2 regions of the Clostridium amazonense genome follow, and region 1 is predicted to be linked to the other one. Evidence: a T-box and tRNA genes for the amino acid it is inferred to sense, from the RefSeq annotation. Region 1 holds a T-box; the other holds one or more tRNA genes.
The links. A T-box is a leader RNA that pairs with one kind of tRNA and senses whether it is charged. The one in region 1 lies ahead of thrS (threonine--tRNA ligase), so its partner is inferred to be a tRNA-Thr.
Positions count from the first base shown of each region.

Region 2: it encodes a tRNA-Thr, which carries the amino acid that the T-box ahead of thrS (threonine--tRNA ligase) is inferred to sense. The anticodon was not compared.

Region 1 is NZ_JBWKMH010000010.1:152,845-162,054, forward strand. It holds gene AC07E4_RS05160 (L-cysteine desulfidase family protein) at 1-320, shown strand, start outside; gene AC07E4_RS05165 (Sapep family Mn(2+)-dependent dipeptidase) at 525-1,955, opposite strand; gene AC07E4_RS05170 (methyl-accepting chemotaxis protein) at 2,272-4,056, shown strand; gene thrS (threonine--tRNA ligase) at 4,103-6,040, opposite strand; T-box leader at 6,165-6,370, opposite strand; gene AC07E4_RS05180 (SH3 domain-containing protein) at 6,591-7,898, shown strand; gene AC07E4_RS05185 (phosphatase PAP2 family protein) at 7,990-8,523, shown strand; gene AC07E4_RS05190 (hypothetical protein) at 8,568-8,786, shown strand; gene AC07E4_RS05195 (ABC transporter ATP-binding protein) at 8,951-9,210, shown strand, end outside.
Region 2 is NZ_JBWKMH010000010.1:17,943-27,152, forward strand. It holds gene AC07E4_RS04440 (proline--tRNA ligase) at 1-61, shown strand, start outside; gene ilvA (threonine ammonia-lyase) at 320-1,534, shown strand; gene AC07E4_RS04450 (Mini-ribonuclease 3) at 1,797-2,228, shown strand; gene thyX (FAD-dependent thymidylate synthase) at 2,215-3,018, shown strand; gene rlmB (23S rRNA (guanosine(2251)-2'-O)-methyltransferase RlmB) at 3,037-3,837, shown strand; gene AC07E4_RS04465 (NYN domain-containing protein) at 3,853-4,362, shown strand; gene sigH (RNA polymerase sporulation sigma factor SigH) at 4,428-5,078, shown strand; tRNA gene AC07E4_RS04475 (tRNA-Thr) at 5,169-5,244, shown strand; gene tuf (elongation factor Tu) at 5,326-6,519, shown strand; gene rpsJ (30S ribosomal protein S10) at 6,934-7,242, shown strand; gene rplC (50S ribosomal protein L3) at 7,349-7,975, shown strand; gene rplD (50S ribosomal protein L4) at 7,993-8,613, shown strand; gene rplW (50S ribosomal protein L23) at 8,613-8,909, shown strand; gene rplB (50S ribosomal protein L2) at 8,966-9,210, shown strand, end outside.

The DNA of each region.
Region 1 (9,210 bases):
CAATAGGAGCAAGTTCAGCAATGACATACATGATGGGCGGAAAATTAGAAAATGTATGTTATACAATTAAGAATATGATAGGTGATGTATCTGGTATGATTTGTGATGGTGCAAAACCAGGTTGTGCATTAAAATTATCAACAGCTGTTAGTTCTTCAGTAAAATCAGCAATATTAGCAGCTCATGGAATAGAAATTTCAGATAAAGATGGAATAGTTAGCAAAGAAGCTGATGATTCAATAAGAAACTTAGCAACTATAGCTAATAATGGTATGACAAATTGCGATAATGTAATTTTAGATATAATGATTTGTAAATAATTTATATATTAGAAAATCCGTAGAAATATATTAATATTTCTACGGATTTTTATTCTTATTCTGAGGGGAATAAAAAAATTAAGGGTTTGGGTGATTAGAATACATTAAGAAGTATAACCAAAAGAGTTTTTTTATATACATATAATAGAAAAATTTTTAAATAAAAAAAGAGATTAATATTAAAAAATATTAATCTCTAAAAAATTATATTAAAGAATCTTTAGATTCTACCATTCTAGCTAGTGCTACAGAATAGATATGAGTAGCTCTTAATAATTTTTCTAATGATATATATTCATTTGCTACGTGACAACACTCATCTTCATCATAGAAAACTGGACCCCATGCAACTGTGTTAGGCATTGCTTTTGCATATGAAGTTCCATGTCCTAAAGTGAAATCATTTTTTAATCCATCACTTAATTCATCATAAGTATCTGCCATTATTTGAAGGAAAGGCTTTTCCTTACTAACAAATATAGGAGCTAAGAAATCTAATATCTCATATTTAGATTTACTTTCAGCTGAAACTTTTGCAAAAGTTTCTTCTAAGCCTTCAAGAGTTGTACCATATACAGGTCTCATATTTAATATAACTGTACAATCAGAAGCGTCATCTTTAACTACTGTAGGTGAAATTACGTTTCTGTGCATGTATTCACCTTCGAAATATTCACTTTCACTATACACACCTAAGCCTTTTCCGAAGTAGTCATAACAATTTTCTGCTACAAATTTAATTGCGTTGCTTTTAGCATTTCCTTTAAATGTTAATGTGTTTAAGAATTTACCAAGCATAACAATTGGGTTTACACTAAGGTGAGGGAATGCAGAGTGTCCAGAAACACCTTCAGCTGTAACTATTAGTATGTCTTCATTTTTATTTATTGTGATTTTAGAATCAGTATTTTCTTTTAAATATGCATCTAGAATAGTTTGAAGTTTTTCAACATCTCCTTTTAACTTAGCAACTGCTACAGCTGGTACAGAGTTTGTTGCATTACCGCTTGAAAAATTAATTACTTCAAATTCACCATCTTGATTATTAGAAGATGTAAATTTAAATGCTATATCAGCATAACCTTTTTCTTTATTGCATATAGGAAACTGTCCATCTGGAGTAAATCCATAGTCAGGAAGTTTAAATTCTTTTATATATTGATTCATATCAGTCCATTCAACTTCTTCTTGAGTACCAACAATAAGTTGAATTTTTTTATTTATAGGTAAGTTAAGTTCTTTTAATGCTTGCATTGCATAAAGAGAAGAAACTATACAACCCTTATCATCTAAAACTCCACGTCCAAATAAAACGCCATCTTTTTCAACTACATCAAATGGTTCGGTGTTCCATTTTTCAGGATCATCTACAGGAACTACATCAATGTGAGTTAAAACTCCAATTGTTTCAGTTCCTTCGCCCATTTCAATTATTCCAATTGAATCATCTAATACAGAATGAGCATTAAAACCCATTTTTTCAGCTTTAGAAATTAATAATCTTAAACATTCTTTTACTTTAGGTAAATCTTCTGAAACGCTAGGTACCTTAACTAAATCTTTTATATCTGCTACGATGTTAGCTTTGTTTTCTTCTAAATATTTTTTTATGTTTTCTATTACAATATTATTCATAAGTGCCTCCTTGAGTAAAAACTTTTAGATAATAAAAATGTATATCTATAAGTGTAATTGTAACATTATTTTTAATTTTGTACAATATAATTAAAATTCAGTATAATATTTGAAGTATTACATAACTCATTCAAAGAATGTGTTTACGTAGTATTTGTAATTATTTTGATTCATATTTAATAATATTTTAAAAAAGTATAATTTGTTAATAAATTAATATATTTCACATAAAATGTAGTATAAGAATTGTTGCTTTATATATGTATATATTTTACACTTATTCCATAGAGTTAAAAAAATATATAGGAGGAGTGCTATGAAAAAACTAAGGCACAAGATTTTATTTACATTTCTAATAACATCTTTAGTGCTAATTATGCTTACAGGAAGTTATAATATTAAAAATCTTGTTAGACTGAATAAAAATGAGATATCAAATTTTGAAAAAGTTTTATTTGATCAATATGATGAAATGATAAAAAATGAGGTAGAAACATCTATAACGGTTTTAAATACATATTATGATTTTTATAAAGCTGGAAAACTAAATGAAAATCAAGCTAAAGAAGAAGCTAAGAATATGGTTAAATCTTTAAGATATGATGTTGATGGGTATTTTTGGATAGACACTACTGATGGAATACTTGTAGCTCATCCAATGATAGCAAAAGATGAAGGTAAGAATAGAATAAATGAAAAAGATCCTAATGGTGTAGAAATTATAAAAGAACTTATACAAGCGGCTAAAAATAATACGGATTCAGGATTTACAGATTTTATGTGGGCTAAACCACAAGACGTAGAAAGTAATAAATTGAGTCCCAAAAGAGCATATTCAAAACTATTTGAACCATGGAACTGGGTTGTAAGTACTGGAAATTATGTGGACAATATAGATGAACAAGTTATAACTAAAAAGGCTGAGTTAGATAACAACTTAAAAAGAAACATTACAGCTACAGTAATATTTATGATTGTGGCATTAAGTGTAGTTAGTGTAATTTCATTAGTTTTAAGTGATAAAATATCAAATCCAATAGTAAAACTTGTAAATGCATTTAAGAAAGATGAAAATGGACAAATTATAATGCAGGAAGTTAAAGTTAACTCTAGAGATGAAATTGGATTATTAGCTAAAACGTTAAATGAGATGTCAGTTCAGGTTAGAGAATTTATAAATGGAGTTATTTTGGAATCTGAAAGTGTTCAGAAAAGTGTAAATAGTGTTAATGAAGATATGTCTTTTCTAAATTCTGAAATTAAAGAGATATATTCAATTATTGAAGAATTGTCTGCTGGAATGGAGGAAACTGCAGTATCTACAGAACAGATAAGCAGTGTTTCAGAAGAAATTGAAGTTAAAGTTCAAGATGTATCAAATAAATCACAAGAGGGTGTGGTTTCAGCTAATGAAATAAGTAAAAAAGCAATTTCATTAAAGGAAACATCTATAAGTTTACAAAATGATGCAAATGAAACTAGAATTAAAATCAAAAATCAAATGGATATAGCATTAGAAAAGATAAAAGAAGTAGAAAAAATTAAAACGTTAGCTGATGCAATTTCAAAAATTTCAGCACAAACTAATCTTTTAGCATTAAATGCATCAATTGAAGCAGCAAGAGCTGGTGAAGAGGGTAAAGGATTTTCAGTAGTTGCAGAAGAAATAAGAAAATTAGCAGAGCAATCAAAAGAAACTGTAGATGAAATTCAGCATACAATATTAGTTATATTTGAAGCAGTAAATAATCTAAAGGATACATCAACACAAACATTAGAATACATTGAAACAAAAGTTGTAGATAGTTATAAAGAAACAATAACAGTAGGAGAAACTTATGATAGTGATGCAAGTTATATACATAACTTTGTGGAAGATTTAAATAGTATATCTAGAGAATTATCAGTATCAATGAAAACAGTATCTGAATCAATTAATGAAATATCTAAAGCTAATAATGAAGGTGCTATAGGGGCAAGTAGCATTGCTGATAAAGTTTCACAAATAAAGGATAGAGCAAATCAAGTAAAAGATGAAACACAAAATGTTAAACAAAGTGCAAATAATTTAAAAGAAAATATTTCTAAATTTAAAATATAAAAAAATTAACTACTATGTATATAGTAGTTAATTTTTTTGTATAAAACTATTTTTCTTTAGTCTCTATTTCTTTTACTATTCTTTCAATGAATGAATCTAGAGCTACAGCACCTTCATCTCCATTTTTTCTGCTTCTTACAGCAACTTCTCTGTTTTCAGCTTCTTTTTCTCCAACTACTAGGATGTAAGGAGCTCTTTCATTACGAGCTTCTCTTATTTTGTATCCTATTTTTTCAGCTCTATAGTCAGTTTCTACTTTTATACCTCTATTTTGAAGAGCTTTAGAAACTTCTTCTGCATAATCGTGATATTTTTCAGAGATTGGAAGAATTTTAGCTTGAACTGGTGCAAGCCAAGTTGGGAATGCTCCAGCATATTTTTCTATAAGCATAGCTAAAGTTCTCTCATAGCAACCAAGTGATGTTCTATGGATTACATATGGATATTTTTCTTTTCCATCTTTATCTATATAAGTCATTCCAAATCTTTCAGCTAGAGAGAAGTCGATTTGAACTGTGATTATAGTATCTTCTTTTCCATGAACGTTCTTAAACTGTAAGTCTAATTTTGGACCATAGAATGCTGCTTCGCCTTCAGCTTCAGTATAATCTATTCCAAGGTGATTAAGAATTTCTCTCATTTTATCTTGAGTTTCTTCCCACTCTTTAGGTTTATCTATATATTTAGCTTTATTGTTTGGATCCCATTTAGAGAATCTATAGCTTATATCTTCTCTAATACCTAATGTATCCATCATAAAGTTTATTAAATCAACAACACCTTTAAATTCTTCTTCTAATTGGTCAGGTCTAACGATTAAGTGACCCTCAGAAATAGTGAATTGTCTTACACGGATAAGACCATGCATTTCACCAGAAGATTCATTTCTGAATAATGTTGAAGTTTCGCCATATCTTAATGGTAAATCTCTATAGCTTCTTTTCTTAGCTTTGTAAGCCATGAATTGGAATGGACAAGTCATTGGACGTAATGCAAAAACTTCTTCATCATGTTCTTCATCACCAAGAACAAACATTCCATCTTTATAGTGATCCCAGTGTCCAGAGATTTTATATAAATCACTCTTTGCCATAAGAGGTGTTTTAGTTAATAAGTAACCTCTTCTTTCTTCTTCGTCCTCAACAAATCTTTGAAGAGTTTGAACAATTCTAGCACCTTTTGGTAATAATATAGGTAATCCTTGACCAACAGGTTCAGCAGTTGTGAATAACTCTAATTCTCTACCTAATTTGTTGTGATCTCTCTTTTTAGCTTCTTCAAGAGCTTCTAAGTAAGCATCTAAGTCAGCTTTTTTAGTGAAAGATGATCCGTAAATACGAGAAAGCATCTTGTTCTTTTCATTACCTCTCCAATAAGCACCAGCTATTTTTGTTAATTTGAATGCTTTAATTGGTTTTGTTGACATAAGGTGAGGACCAGCGCATAAATCCACAAAGTCTCCTTGCTTGTAGAAAGAAATGATTTCATCTTCTGGTAAGTCGTTAATTAACTCAACTTTATAAGGTTCACCTTGTTCTTCCATTAATTTTAAGGCTTCAGCTCTTGGAAGTTCAAATCTTTCTATTTTTAAGTCCTCTTTAACTATTTTTTTCATCTCAGCTTCAATTTTTTCTAAATCTTCAAAAGTAAATGGTCTTTCTACATCAAAATCATAGTAGTAGCCACTTTCTATTGAAGGCCCTATAGCAAGTTTAGCTTCAGGAAATAATCTTTTTACTGCTTGTGCAAGTATATGAGATGTTGTATGTCTAAAGGCATCCTTTCCTTCTTGAGTATCGAAAGTTGCAATACTTAAAGTGCAATCTTTGTCAATAATATAACGTAAGTCTACAACGGTGTCATTAACTACTCCAGCCAATGAAACTCTAGCTAAACCTTCTGAAATGCTTTTTGCAACATCTAGAACTGATATTGGATTTTCAAATTCTTTTATTGATCCATCTTTTAAAGTAACTTTTATCATATAAAAAACTCCTTTCACTTTTTGATATATTATAATGAAATATGCTTAAGCATTAATTTATTTATCAATATGTAAATATAAAAATATATAAAAAAACTCGTCTCTTTTTTATATAATCATATAAAAAAGGGACGAGAATTACACCCGTGGTTCCACCCAAATTGCCTAAGAATAGGCCACTTTCAAATAACATTTAACGGCGTTAACCGGACTTTATTAGAGTCACTCAGAGGTGGTTTTCAACTAAACTCCATTTAAGAATACTTACAGCTAATGTATTCTCTCTCTGAAAATGTACATAAAGTTTACTGTCCTCATCAACGTTTTTAAATTATTATAACATTAACAAATTGTATGTCAATATTAATTAAAAATATGTTAGAAATTTGTAAATTCATAATTTACAAATACATTATATAACGTAAATGATAAAAACGCAAAGGAAAATTATTATAATTGATATTAAAAAAAGTTTGCAACATATAGTATATAGAGAGAAAATATATACATAAATAAAATAATAAAATAGGATGTATAAGGGGGAGTTCGGATGGCAGGTTATTTTAACAATACTTTTCCTAAGATAAGGGAGGAAATGTTAAATTCAAATTTTTGGATAGAGAATTTAAATTTAAATCTAAATGAAATTGCAAGTTTGAATGAAATTTTAGAATTTAATAAGAAAAATATTGAATATGGATATATAAGAGATATTTTTAACACAAAAAATTACGATAAATATTATGTTGATAAAATAATAAAATCAATAAGCAAGAAACATGAAGAAAAAAGATATGTAAATGGACGGCAAATAGAAGAAGATTATTTTGAAAACTTAGAAGGAGATTTAAATTTAAGTAATGTAAAAAATATAATTCAATATGGTATGTGCATAAGAAGAACAATTATAAAATCATATCCTACAGAAGATAGGATATTTAAAAATTGTGATGACTACTCTTTAGATAGATTTATGGAATCAGCTATAAATGTTTGTGAACCATGTACTGTTTTACATGAAAGTTTAGATGAAAAATGGATATTTATAGAGACATATAATTGCATGGGATGGGTAAAAAAAGAATATGTTGCATTAGGAAAAAAAGATGAAATTGAAGATTATTGTAATTCAAAAGATTTTATAATAGTTACAGGTAAAAGAATTACAACAGGATATAATCCTTTGGAAAAGAGAGTATCACTAATATCCATTGATATGGGAGTAAAGATGAAACTTTTAAGGAATAAAGAAACTATTTATGACATGGATACTACCACTGGATATGTAGCTTTATTTCCAATTAAATCAGAACTAGATCAAAGTTTAGAGTTTAAGGAAATTGTTATTCCAAGAAGTGAAGATGTAAGTGTTGGATTCTTACCATATAATTCAAAAAATATTATAAAACAAGCATTTAAATGTTTAGGTGAGAGATATGGATGGGGTGGAGAATTCTTTGCTAGAGATTGTTCTAGTTTTGTTTTAGATGTACTAAAAACTATGGGAGTATATATACCGAGAAATACTGGAGAACAAGAGAATAGAAGTTTTGGTGAAGCTTTGAGTTTAGAAAATAGAGAATTTGAAGATAAGAAAAAAATACTTGATAGTGCTTTACCGTCATCTATATTATACATGAATGGACATGTAATGATTTATTTAGGAAAATATGAAAATGAGTATTATATAATACATGATACAGTAGGTTTTTATATATCTAGGATATGTGACAAAAAGGAAGGAGACTTAAAGTATATAAAAGCTAATGGTGTTACAATAAGTCCTATGAGTATAACTTATACAACGGATGGGGAAAACTATATAAGAAAAATAAAAACAATAAAGATATTTAAATAAAATTTCTAGAAAAGTAAAAATTCTTTTGATATAATAAACAAACAAAAGAGGATTTTAATTTTGAAAAAATGTACAAACATAGGAGAAAAAAATGATTGATACTATACATTCTATTGATAAAGCAATAATAGATTTTGTTCATAAAAAACTAAGTAATCCTATATTTAATTATACTATGCCAATGATAACTCATTTGGGTGATGGTGGTTTTATATGGGTTCTTATTTCGGGATTAATGCTTTTAAAATCTAAAGACAGAAAATTAGGAGTATTATGCTTGATTGCATTGGCTGTAAGTACATTTTTTACGGAAGGTGTAATAAAAAATATAGTAGAGAGAGTAAGACCTATAATAAGGTATCCTATAGAGAAACCTTTAATATCAATACCAAAATCTTATTCTTTTCCATCAGGACACACATCATCATCTTTTGCAGTAGCAACTATATTATTTGTAATGATGCCACATTTTAAGATTATACCTATAGTTTTGGCTGTATTAATTGGTTTTTCAAGAGTTTATTTGTATGTTCATTATCCTACAGATGTTTTTGTTGGTATGATTATAGGAATACTTAGTGCAGTTATGGTTTTAATTGGGTATAAGTACATGGTTATAACTTAATTATTTAGAATTTAAAACAGAGGGGTAAAAAGAGTTAATTAAATATGAATAGAGATAGAAACAGAAGTAGAAATATAAATAAAACTGTAAATAACAATATTAATAAAAGTACGAAAAAATTTTTTAGAATTGTTTATTATATATTAGCTTTAGTAAGTTTTTTAGTTATAACTCAAGCTGCAAGGAAAAACAACGTAGCAGTAGTTTTAGTGACAGCAGTTTGCTTTTTGCAAGCTACAAGACAACGAAAAAACTTCTTTTAAGCTTTATACGAAATATGAAAGTTAGTAGATAAAATTTTATTTACTAGCTTTTGTTTTTTTTATAAAGAAAGTATTAAGAATTGAATTATCATATTGACTCTTTGTTAAAATGAAAGATAGAATTAAATTATTGATGGAAATTTATTCAAAAAGGAGGGGATTATATGATAAAAGTTAAGAATTTGACTAAGACTTTTGGAAAAGTAGAAGCAGTAAAAAATATAAATTTTGAGGTAAATGAAGGAGAAATTGTTGGACTTTTAGGGGAAAATGGAGCAGGTAAAACTACAACTTTAAGAATGATTGCTACTATGCTAAAACCAACAGAAGGAACATGTAGTGTAAATGGTTATGATATTTTAAAGGAAAGCGCTAATGTGAGAGATGAAATTGGAATATTATTTGGTGGAGAAGTTGGTCTTTA
Region 2 (9,210 bases), 130 kb from region 1:
AGAAATTAAGTTATCAGAGGTCATAGAAAGAGTTTCCAAAGAAATTAATAAAAAAAATTAAAATAAAATAAAAAAATAATTTGAACAACTGTTCAAATTATTTTATAATAGACATGTAAAGATTTACGAAAGCAAAAAAGTGAATCTTTACATGTTAAATAAATAGGTACATATAAAATTTACTTAACTTTATGAACATAAAAAATATTAGGGTTTAATTGTCAGGAATGTGTTAGTGGTATGATAATAAGTTTTTTAAGCAACAATATATAATAAGTTTCAAAGAATTACAAATAATGTGATAAAGAAGGAGAGAATTATCATGATAACATTAGCTGACGTAAAAAAAGCGCAAGAAAATTTAAAGGGAGTAGCAAGAAGAACTCCATTATTCGTTTCTTCAACATTTTCTAAACAAACAGGATACGAAGTATATTTAAAATGTGAAAATAAACAAAAAACTGGTTCTTTCAAGTTAAGAGGAGCATACAATAAGGTTGCATCTTTAACTGATGAAGAAAGAGCAAGAGGAGTTGTTGCTTCATCAGCAGGAAATCATGCTCAAGGAGTTGCTTATGCTGCTACAGCATTCGGAATAAAATCAACAATCTGTATGCCAGTAACTGCACCACTTGCAAAAGTTCAAGCAACTAAGAACTATGGTGCTACAGTTATACAACACGGGGAAGTTTATGATGATTGTTATGCAAAAGCTGTAGAAGTACAAAAAGAAACAGGTGCTACATTCTTACACCCATTCGATGATGAATATGTAATGGCAGGACAAGGAACAATTGCACTTGAAATATTAGAAGATTTACCAGAAGTTGATACTATAATAGTACCAATCGGTGGAGGTGGAATTATTTCTGGAATAGCTGTTGCTGCTAAAGCAATAAAACCAGAAGTAAAAATAATCGGTGTTCAAGCAGAAGTAATAGCATCAAGTAAAGCATCACTTGAAAAAGGTGAAATAGTTACAGTTAATGGATCAAAATCATTAGCAGATGGTATATCAGTTAAAACACCAGGAACTAAAACATTTGAAGTTATTAAAAAATATGTAGATGAAATAGTTACAGTTACTGAAGATGAAATAGCAAATGCAATATTTTCACTAGTTGAAAGAAATAAAGTTGTTGCAGAAGGTGCTGGAGCTACTCCATTAGCAGCGTTATTATCTGGAAAGATAAAAAATGCTGGAGAAAAAGTTGTTGCAGTTGTTAGTGGTGGAAACATCGATATAGCTACAGTTGCAAAAATCATCGACAGACAATTAGTATTAAATGAAAGAAGAATAAGCATTCAATTTGAAATAAAGGATAAAATAGGACAATTAGGAACATTAATTTCTGATATAGCTGATTTAGGTGGAAACGTTTCTAAAGTTAAACATGATAGAAACTGGAATCCAAAAGGATTAGACTATTCTAACATAGAAATAGAAATAGAAACTGAATCAAAAGAACATGCTAATATGATAAGAAAATCATTAGGAGCAAAAGGATATTCATTCGAAGATTCAAGAAAATAGAATTTTGATATAAGTTAAAAGCGATTACATTTTTAATGTAATCGCTTTTGTCTTATAATAAAATAATTATGTTCTCATAATTATTTTATATTGAAAAAAGATTTTTTTTTGTTAAGCTTATAATATAGAAATTAATTGTGTAAAGTTAGAAGTATATACATAAAATTAAGAATTAAAAATTCAAATAATAACAAAAATCTTATTATAAAAGATATAATTTAAATAATTATGGAAAATAGTAATTTAGAATGAGGAGTGTAATATGGAATTTGACTTAATAAAGAATAAATTCTCAAAAGAAGAGATTACTCAATTAAATCCTTTAGTTTTGGCATTGATAGGAGATGCTGTTTATGAAGTTGTTGTAAGAACATACTTAACATCCAAACATAGGGGGATGAACGTAAATAAGTTACATAATAAAACTGTGGGTTATGTAAAGGCTACATCTCAGTGTAAATATATGAAGCTAATTATCGATGATTTAGAAGATGATGAAATGGCTATATTTAAAAGAGGTAGAAATACAAAATCACATACACCCAAAAATAGTGATGTAGTTGAATATAAATGGGCAACAGGCTTTGAAGCATTAGTAGGATATCTTTACTTAAATAATAAAGAAGAAAGATTAAACTTTCTATTAGGTAAAGTACTTAACGAGGAAGGTGAAGATAAAAATGTTGAAAGTTAAATTAATAGAACATACACCTAATCCAGAGAAGGTTGTAGCAGCATCAGCAAAATTATGTTATAGCCAAGTTGGAGTAGATGAAATATTAGAAGGATTAGATGGTGAAAAAACTGAGAAATTTGTAAATATGCTTATGAGTTATGGACATTTTTCGACAATTGAGCATATAAGCTTTACATTTGCAATAGAGGGAGTTTCAAGAACGTTAACTCATCAATTAGTTAGACATAGATTAGCTTCTTATTCTCAGCAAAGTCAAAGATATGTAAAATTAAATGCATTTGAGTACATAACACCTCCTAGTATAGAAAATAATGAAGAAGCAAAGAAAATATTTACTGAGGCAATGAAAAAAGATCAAGAAGACTATGATAAAATTGTAGAAATATTATTTAATGAAAGTTTTAACAACAAGATTGAAAATTATATGAATGACAATAATATTAACAATGTAAATGAAATAGATGAAAAAGTAAAAAAAGCATTTAAAAGAGATTGTGAAAAAAGAGCTATAGAAGATGCAAGGTATGTATTCCCTAATGCTTGTGAAACTAAAATAATGGTTACTATGAATGCAAGGACTCTAATGAACTTTTTTGCACATAGATGTTGTGAGAGAGCGCAATGGGAAATAAGACAAATGGCTGATTTAATGCTTAAAGAAGTTAAAAAAGTAGCACCAACTATATTTAAATATGCTGGGCCATCTTGTTTAAAGGGAGCATGTCCAGAAGGAACAATGACATGTGGAAATATAAAAATAATAAAGGAAAAATACAGTAAATTTTAAAACGAAAGAGGTTATCTTATGGGTAAAGAAAAAAGAAAAAATATAGAAAAAAACATTTCAAAAAAGCAAATTGTAAAAGATGTAATGAGAGAAGATATAATAGAGGGAAGAAATGCTGTAATTGAAGCATTAAAATCAGATAGAACTGTAGAGCAAATATTAGTTGCTAAGGGAGAAATGAAAGGTTCTATAAATGTAGTATTAGGACTTGCAAAAGAAAAGGGAATAGTTGTAAAAAATGTAGAAAAAGCAAAACTTGATGATATGTCATTAACTGGTTCTCATCAAGGTGTAATTGCAAAGGTAACGCCTTATAATTACTTTGAAGTGAAAGATATTATTGATTATGCAAAATCAAAAGATGAAAAGCCTTTTATTATAATTTTAGATGAAATAGAAGATCCTCATAATTTTGGTTCAATAATAAGAACGGCAGAAGTTTGTGGAGCACATGGTATAATAATACCTAAGAGGAAAAATGTAGGGGTAACACCAACGGTTTACAAAACTTCAGCTGGAGCAACTGAACACATGAGGATTGCAAAAGTAACTAATATAAATAGTACAATAGATGAATTAAAAGAATTAGGCCTTTGGGTTTATGGTGCAGATATGTCAGGTGAAGTTTGTTACAATGTTGATTTTAGTGGAGCTGTAGCATTAGTAATAGGTAGTGAAGGAAGAGGAATATCAAAATTAACAAAGGAAAAATGTGATGTATTAATTAAAATTCCTATGGTTGGTAAAATAACTTCTTTAAATGCCTCTGTTGCTGGCGGAATGTTAATGTACGAGGTGTTAAAGCAAAAACTAAAATAGTTTTTGTTGTTAAACGTGAAAAGAATATTTGTTGATGGATATAATGTAATAAATAGTTGGCCAGAACTTAGAAATATTAAAGACTATAGCTATGAATCGGCTAGGGCGAAACTACTTGATATAATGCTTAATTATGCAGCGTTTTGTGGGTGCAAAATAGAAATTGTTTATGACGCGCATTTAGTTAAAGGAGCATGTGAGAAAAAAGAAAAAAGAGATAAGGTTACAGTAATATTCACTAAAGAGGGCGAAACAGCCGATATGTATATAGAAAAGAAAGTGAATATGATAGGAAAAAAATTTGAAGTATATGTAGTTACGTCTGATTCGATAGAACAACAAATTACATTTCAAAGAGGTGCTAATAGAGTGTCTTCTTTGGAATTCTATCATCAGGTAACTGACATAGATAAAAAAATTAATAAAAAGTATGAAAAAAATTATTCTGAAAATAGAAATTTATTTTCTGATATGTTAGATAATGACATTCTAGAGATTTTTGAGAAGATGAGACGTGGAAAATAATCAAACTTGACACAACTGGATAATAATGTATAATTCAATTTGAGGTCATATTTGTTTTGGAGGGGATGCTGTTGGAGAAAAGGGGTTGTGAAGAAGGAATTAAATCTCAATTTTCAGGAAAAACTGATGAAGAAGTAGTGGAATTAGCTAGAAATGGGGATAAACAAGCATTGGAGTATTTGTTATCAAAATATGAAAATTTTGTAAGAGGCAAAGCTAAGTCATACTTTTTAATAGGAGCAGATAGGGAAGATATATATCAAGAAGGGATGATTGGTCTATTTAAATCTATAAGAGATTTTAGAGAGGATAAACTATCATCTTTTAAAGCATTTGCTGAATTGTGTGTGACAAGGCAGATTATAACGGCGGTTAAAACTGCAACAAGACAAAAACATATACCTTTAAACACATATATCTCTCTAAATAAACCTATATATGATGAAGAATCAGAAAGAACACTTATGGATATAATTTCAGGTGTTAAAATATCTGATCCAGAAGAATTGGTTATAAGTAAGGAAGAAATAGAAAATATAGAAAATGAAATAGGCGAAGTGTTGTCAGAGTTGGAAATGGAAGTTCTAATGTCATACTTGGATGGCAAGTCTTATCAAGAAATTGCATGCGATTTAGATAGGCAAGCTAAGTCTATAGATAATGCTCTTCAAAGAGTAAAAAGAAAGTTAGAAAAATGTTTGAATAAAAGAAGATGACTGATTGACAACAGCATATGAATATTGTATAATCAATAACTGATATACAGCAAATTTAAAAAGAAATTATTGAAAATATTAAGAATAAATGCCCATATAGCTCAGTAGGTAGAGCGTCACCTTGGTAAGGTGGAGGTCACCGGTTCAATCCCGATTATGGGCTCCAAACTCGTTAAGGATAGCAACACACCAGGATGAGTTTATAGAAGAAATATTATCAATAAAAGATTAAAAGGAGGAATTAGAAATGGCAAAGGAAAAATTTGAAAGAACTAAACCCCACGTTAATATTGGAACAATAGGACACGTAGACCACGGTAAAACAACATTAACAGCTGCAATCACAACAGTACTAGCAAACAAAGGTTATGCAGAAGCGTTTGATTATTCAGCAATAGATAAAGCACCAGAAGAAAAAGAAAGAGGAATCACAATCAATACATCACACGTTGAGTATGAAACAGATACAAGACACTATGCACACGTTGATTGTCCAGGACACGCAGACTATGTTAAGAACATGATAACAGGAGCTGCACAAATGGATGGAGCTATCTTAGTTGTATCAGCAGCAGATGGTCCAATGCCTCAAACAAGAGAGCACATACTACTAGCATCAAGAGTTGGAGTACAATACATAGTAGTATTCTTAAACAAAGCAGATATGGTAGACGATCCAGAATTACTAGAATTAGTAGAAATGGAAGTAAGAGAGTTATTAAGCGAATATGACTTCCCAGGAGATGATATTCCAATAGTAACAGGATCAGCATTAAAAGCATTAGAAAACCCAACAGATGAAGCAGCAACAGAATGTATCATGAACTTAATGGCGGAAATAGATAGCTATATTCCAACACCAGAAAGAGCAACAGATAGACCATTCTTAATGCCTGTAGAGGACGTATTCACAATAACAGGAAGAGGAACAGTTGCAACAGGAAGAGTTGAAACTGGAATTCTAAAAGTTGGAGAAGAAATCGAAATCGTTGGATTAAGCGAAGAGAAAAGAAAAACTGTATGTACAGGAGTAGAGATGTTCAGAAAACTTCTTGATCAAGCAGAAGCTGGAGATAACATCGGAGCATTATTAAGAGGAATACAAAGAACAGACATCGAAAGAGGTCAAGTACTAGCTAAACCAGGTTCAGTACACCCACACAAAAAATTCGTAGGTCAAGTATACGTACTTAAAAAAGAAGAGGGTGGAAGACACACTCCATTCTTCGATGGATACAGACCACAATTCTACTTCAGAACAACTGACGTAACAGGATCAATCAAATTACCAGAAGGAATGGAAATGGTAATGCCAGGAGATCACATCGACATGAACGTTGAATTAATAACTCAAGTAGCAATGGATGAGGGATTAAGATTCGCGATCAGAGAAGGTGGAAGAACAGTAGGTTCAGGAGTTGTTACTTCTATAATAGAGTAATATAACACCAATAATTTCAAGTCAAAAAAAATTGACTTAAGAGTGTATACATGATAATATAATACCTAGGTTTTAAGGAGAAGGGGACGCCCTTCTCCTTAATTAATAAAAAAAATAATTATTAGTATACTAAAAATTAGTAATAAAAACTATTAAATAAAATTTAAAAAAATACTTGTAAATGCAACTTAAATACGATATAATGTAGAAGTTGCAAAGTGGTAACAGCGATGAGGTAAGAGGTTGCCGGACTTCCGGGGAATTCTTCACCGAGCATGCCTGATCATGAATTGGGCGACGGAGTTTTACTGTTCGAGGCATTGTCTAAAAGACGGTGCAACACCCGGTACAGTTTACAGAACATCCGCTGTTGCGCGTAAGAAGTATAGCGTGCGATGAAAAGGAGGGAAAACAATGTCAAAACAAAAAATAAGAATCAGATTAAAAGCATTTGATCACACAATATTAGATCAATCAGCTGAGAGAATAGTTGAAACTGCTAAATCTACAGGAGCTAAAGTAGCTGGTCCAGTACCACTACCAACTGAAAAAGATGTAATAACAGTATTAAGAGCAGTTCACAAATACAAAGATTCTAGAGAACAGTTCGAAATAAGAACACACAAAAGATTAATCGATATATTAAGCCCATCACCAAAAACTGTTGATGCCTTAATGAGATTAGATTTACCAGCAGGTGTAGACATAGAAATAAAACTATAGTAAAAACGTACATATTGTGAAACACTTTATTTGTACGGGTAATAGATAACTATTACTAACTATTATGATCACTATGTGGTCCGCTAATAAGTAGGAGGTGTATTAAATGAAAAAAGCTATAATGGGTAGAAAATTAGGAATGACTCAAATATTTGATGAAAATAGAAAAGTAGTTCCAGTAACAGTTGTAGAAGCTGGTCCATGCGTAGTAATTCAAAAGAAAACAGTAGAAACTGACGGATATGAAGCAGTTAAGGTTGCTTTTGGAGATATAAGAGAAAAATTAGTTAACAAGCCAACAAAAGGTCAATTTGACAAAGCTGGAGTTGCTGTTAAAAGACATATAAAAGAATTTAAATTAGAAGATTCTAACTTAGAAGTTGGAGCTGAAATAAAAGCTGACGTTTTTGCAGCAGGAGACAAAATAGATGTTTCTGGAGTATCTAAAGGAAAAGGATTCCAAGGCGTAATCAAAAGATGGAACTTCCACAGAGGACCAATGAGCCACGGTTCTAAATTCCACAGAGCAGTAGGTTCAATGGGAGCATCATCAGATCCTTCAAGAACATTCAAAAACAAAAAAATGCCTGGACATATGGGTAGTGTTAACACAACAGTATTAAACTTAGAAGTAGTAAGAGTAATACCTGAGAAAAACATAATCTTAATAAAAGGCGGAATACCAGGACCAAACAAAGGTCTTGTAGTAATAAGAGACGCTGTTAAAGCTTAAGGAAAGGAGGATGCAGAATGCCTACAATAAAAGTTTTTAATAAAGAAGGAAAAGAAGTTGGAGATATCCAATTAAATGAAAGTGTATTTGCTGCTGAAATAAGCGCAGAATCAATGCACCAAGTAGTATTAGCTCAATTAGCTAATAAAAGACAAGGAACTCAAAGCGCTAAAACTAGAGCAGAAGTTAGAGGCGGAGGAATCAAACCTTGGAGACAAAAAGGAACTGGTAGAGCAAGACAAGGTTCAATAAGAGCTCCACAATGGATACATGGTGGTATCGTATTTGCACCAAAACCAAGATCTTACAGAGTATCAATTCCAAAAAGCATGAGAAGAACAGCTATGAAATCAGCTTTATCTTCAAAAGTTGCTGAAAATGAAATGATAGTATTAGAAAGTTTAGCATTTGATGCACCAAAAACTAAAGAGATGATCAAAGTTTTAAATGCATTTGAAGCTAAAAAGACTTTAATAGTAGTAGCTGATACTGAAAACAATGTTTACAAATCAGCTAGAAATATACCAGGGGTAGCTGTGTTACCAGTAAACAACATAAATGTTTATGACATATTAAAATATGAAACATTCATGGTAACTAAAGATGCTGTATCTAAGATTGAGGAGGTGTATGCATAATGAAAATGACTAGCCATGATATAATCAGAAAACCTGTTATAACTGAAAAAAGTATGGCAGCAATGGCTGACAGAAAATACACTTTCATCGTTGACATACACGCTAACAAATTCCAAATCAAAAAAGCTATAGAAGAAGTTTTTGCAGGAGTAAAAGTTGACAATGTAGCTACAATAAGAAACTTAGGAAAAACTAAGAGAGTTGGAGTACATGTTGGTAAGAGAGCTGACTTCAAAAAAGCAATAGTTACACTAGCAGAAGATAGTAAGACTATAGAATTCTTTGAAGGAATGTAATTAAAAGCATTTATTGGTATGATACCAGATAAGCGATAAAAAAGGAGGGAAACCTAATGGCAGTTAAGAAATTTAACCCTACCACTCCTTCAAGAAGAAATATGACAATGTCAACATTTGAAGAAATAACTACAAATGTGCCAGAAAAGTCACTTCTTGTAAGCAAAAAGAAAAACGGTGGTAGAAATGCACAAGGTAAAATAACTGTTCGTCACCACGGTGGTGGAGCAAAACAAAAATACAGATTAATCGACTTTAAAAGAAATAAAGATAATATCCCAGCTAAGGTTTTATCAATTGA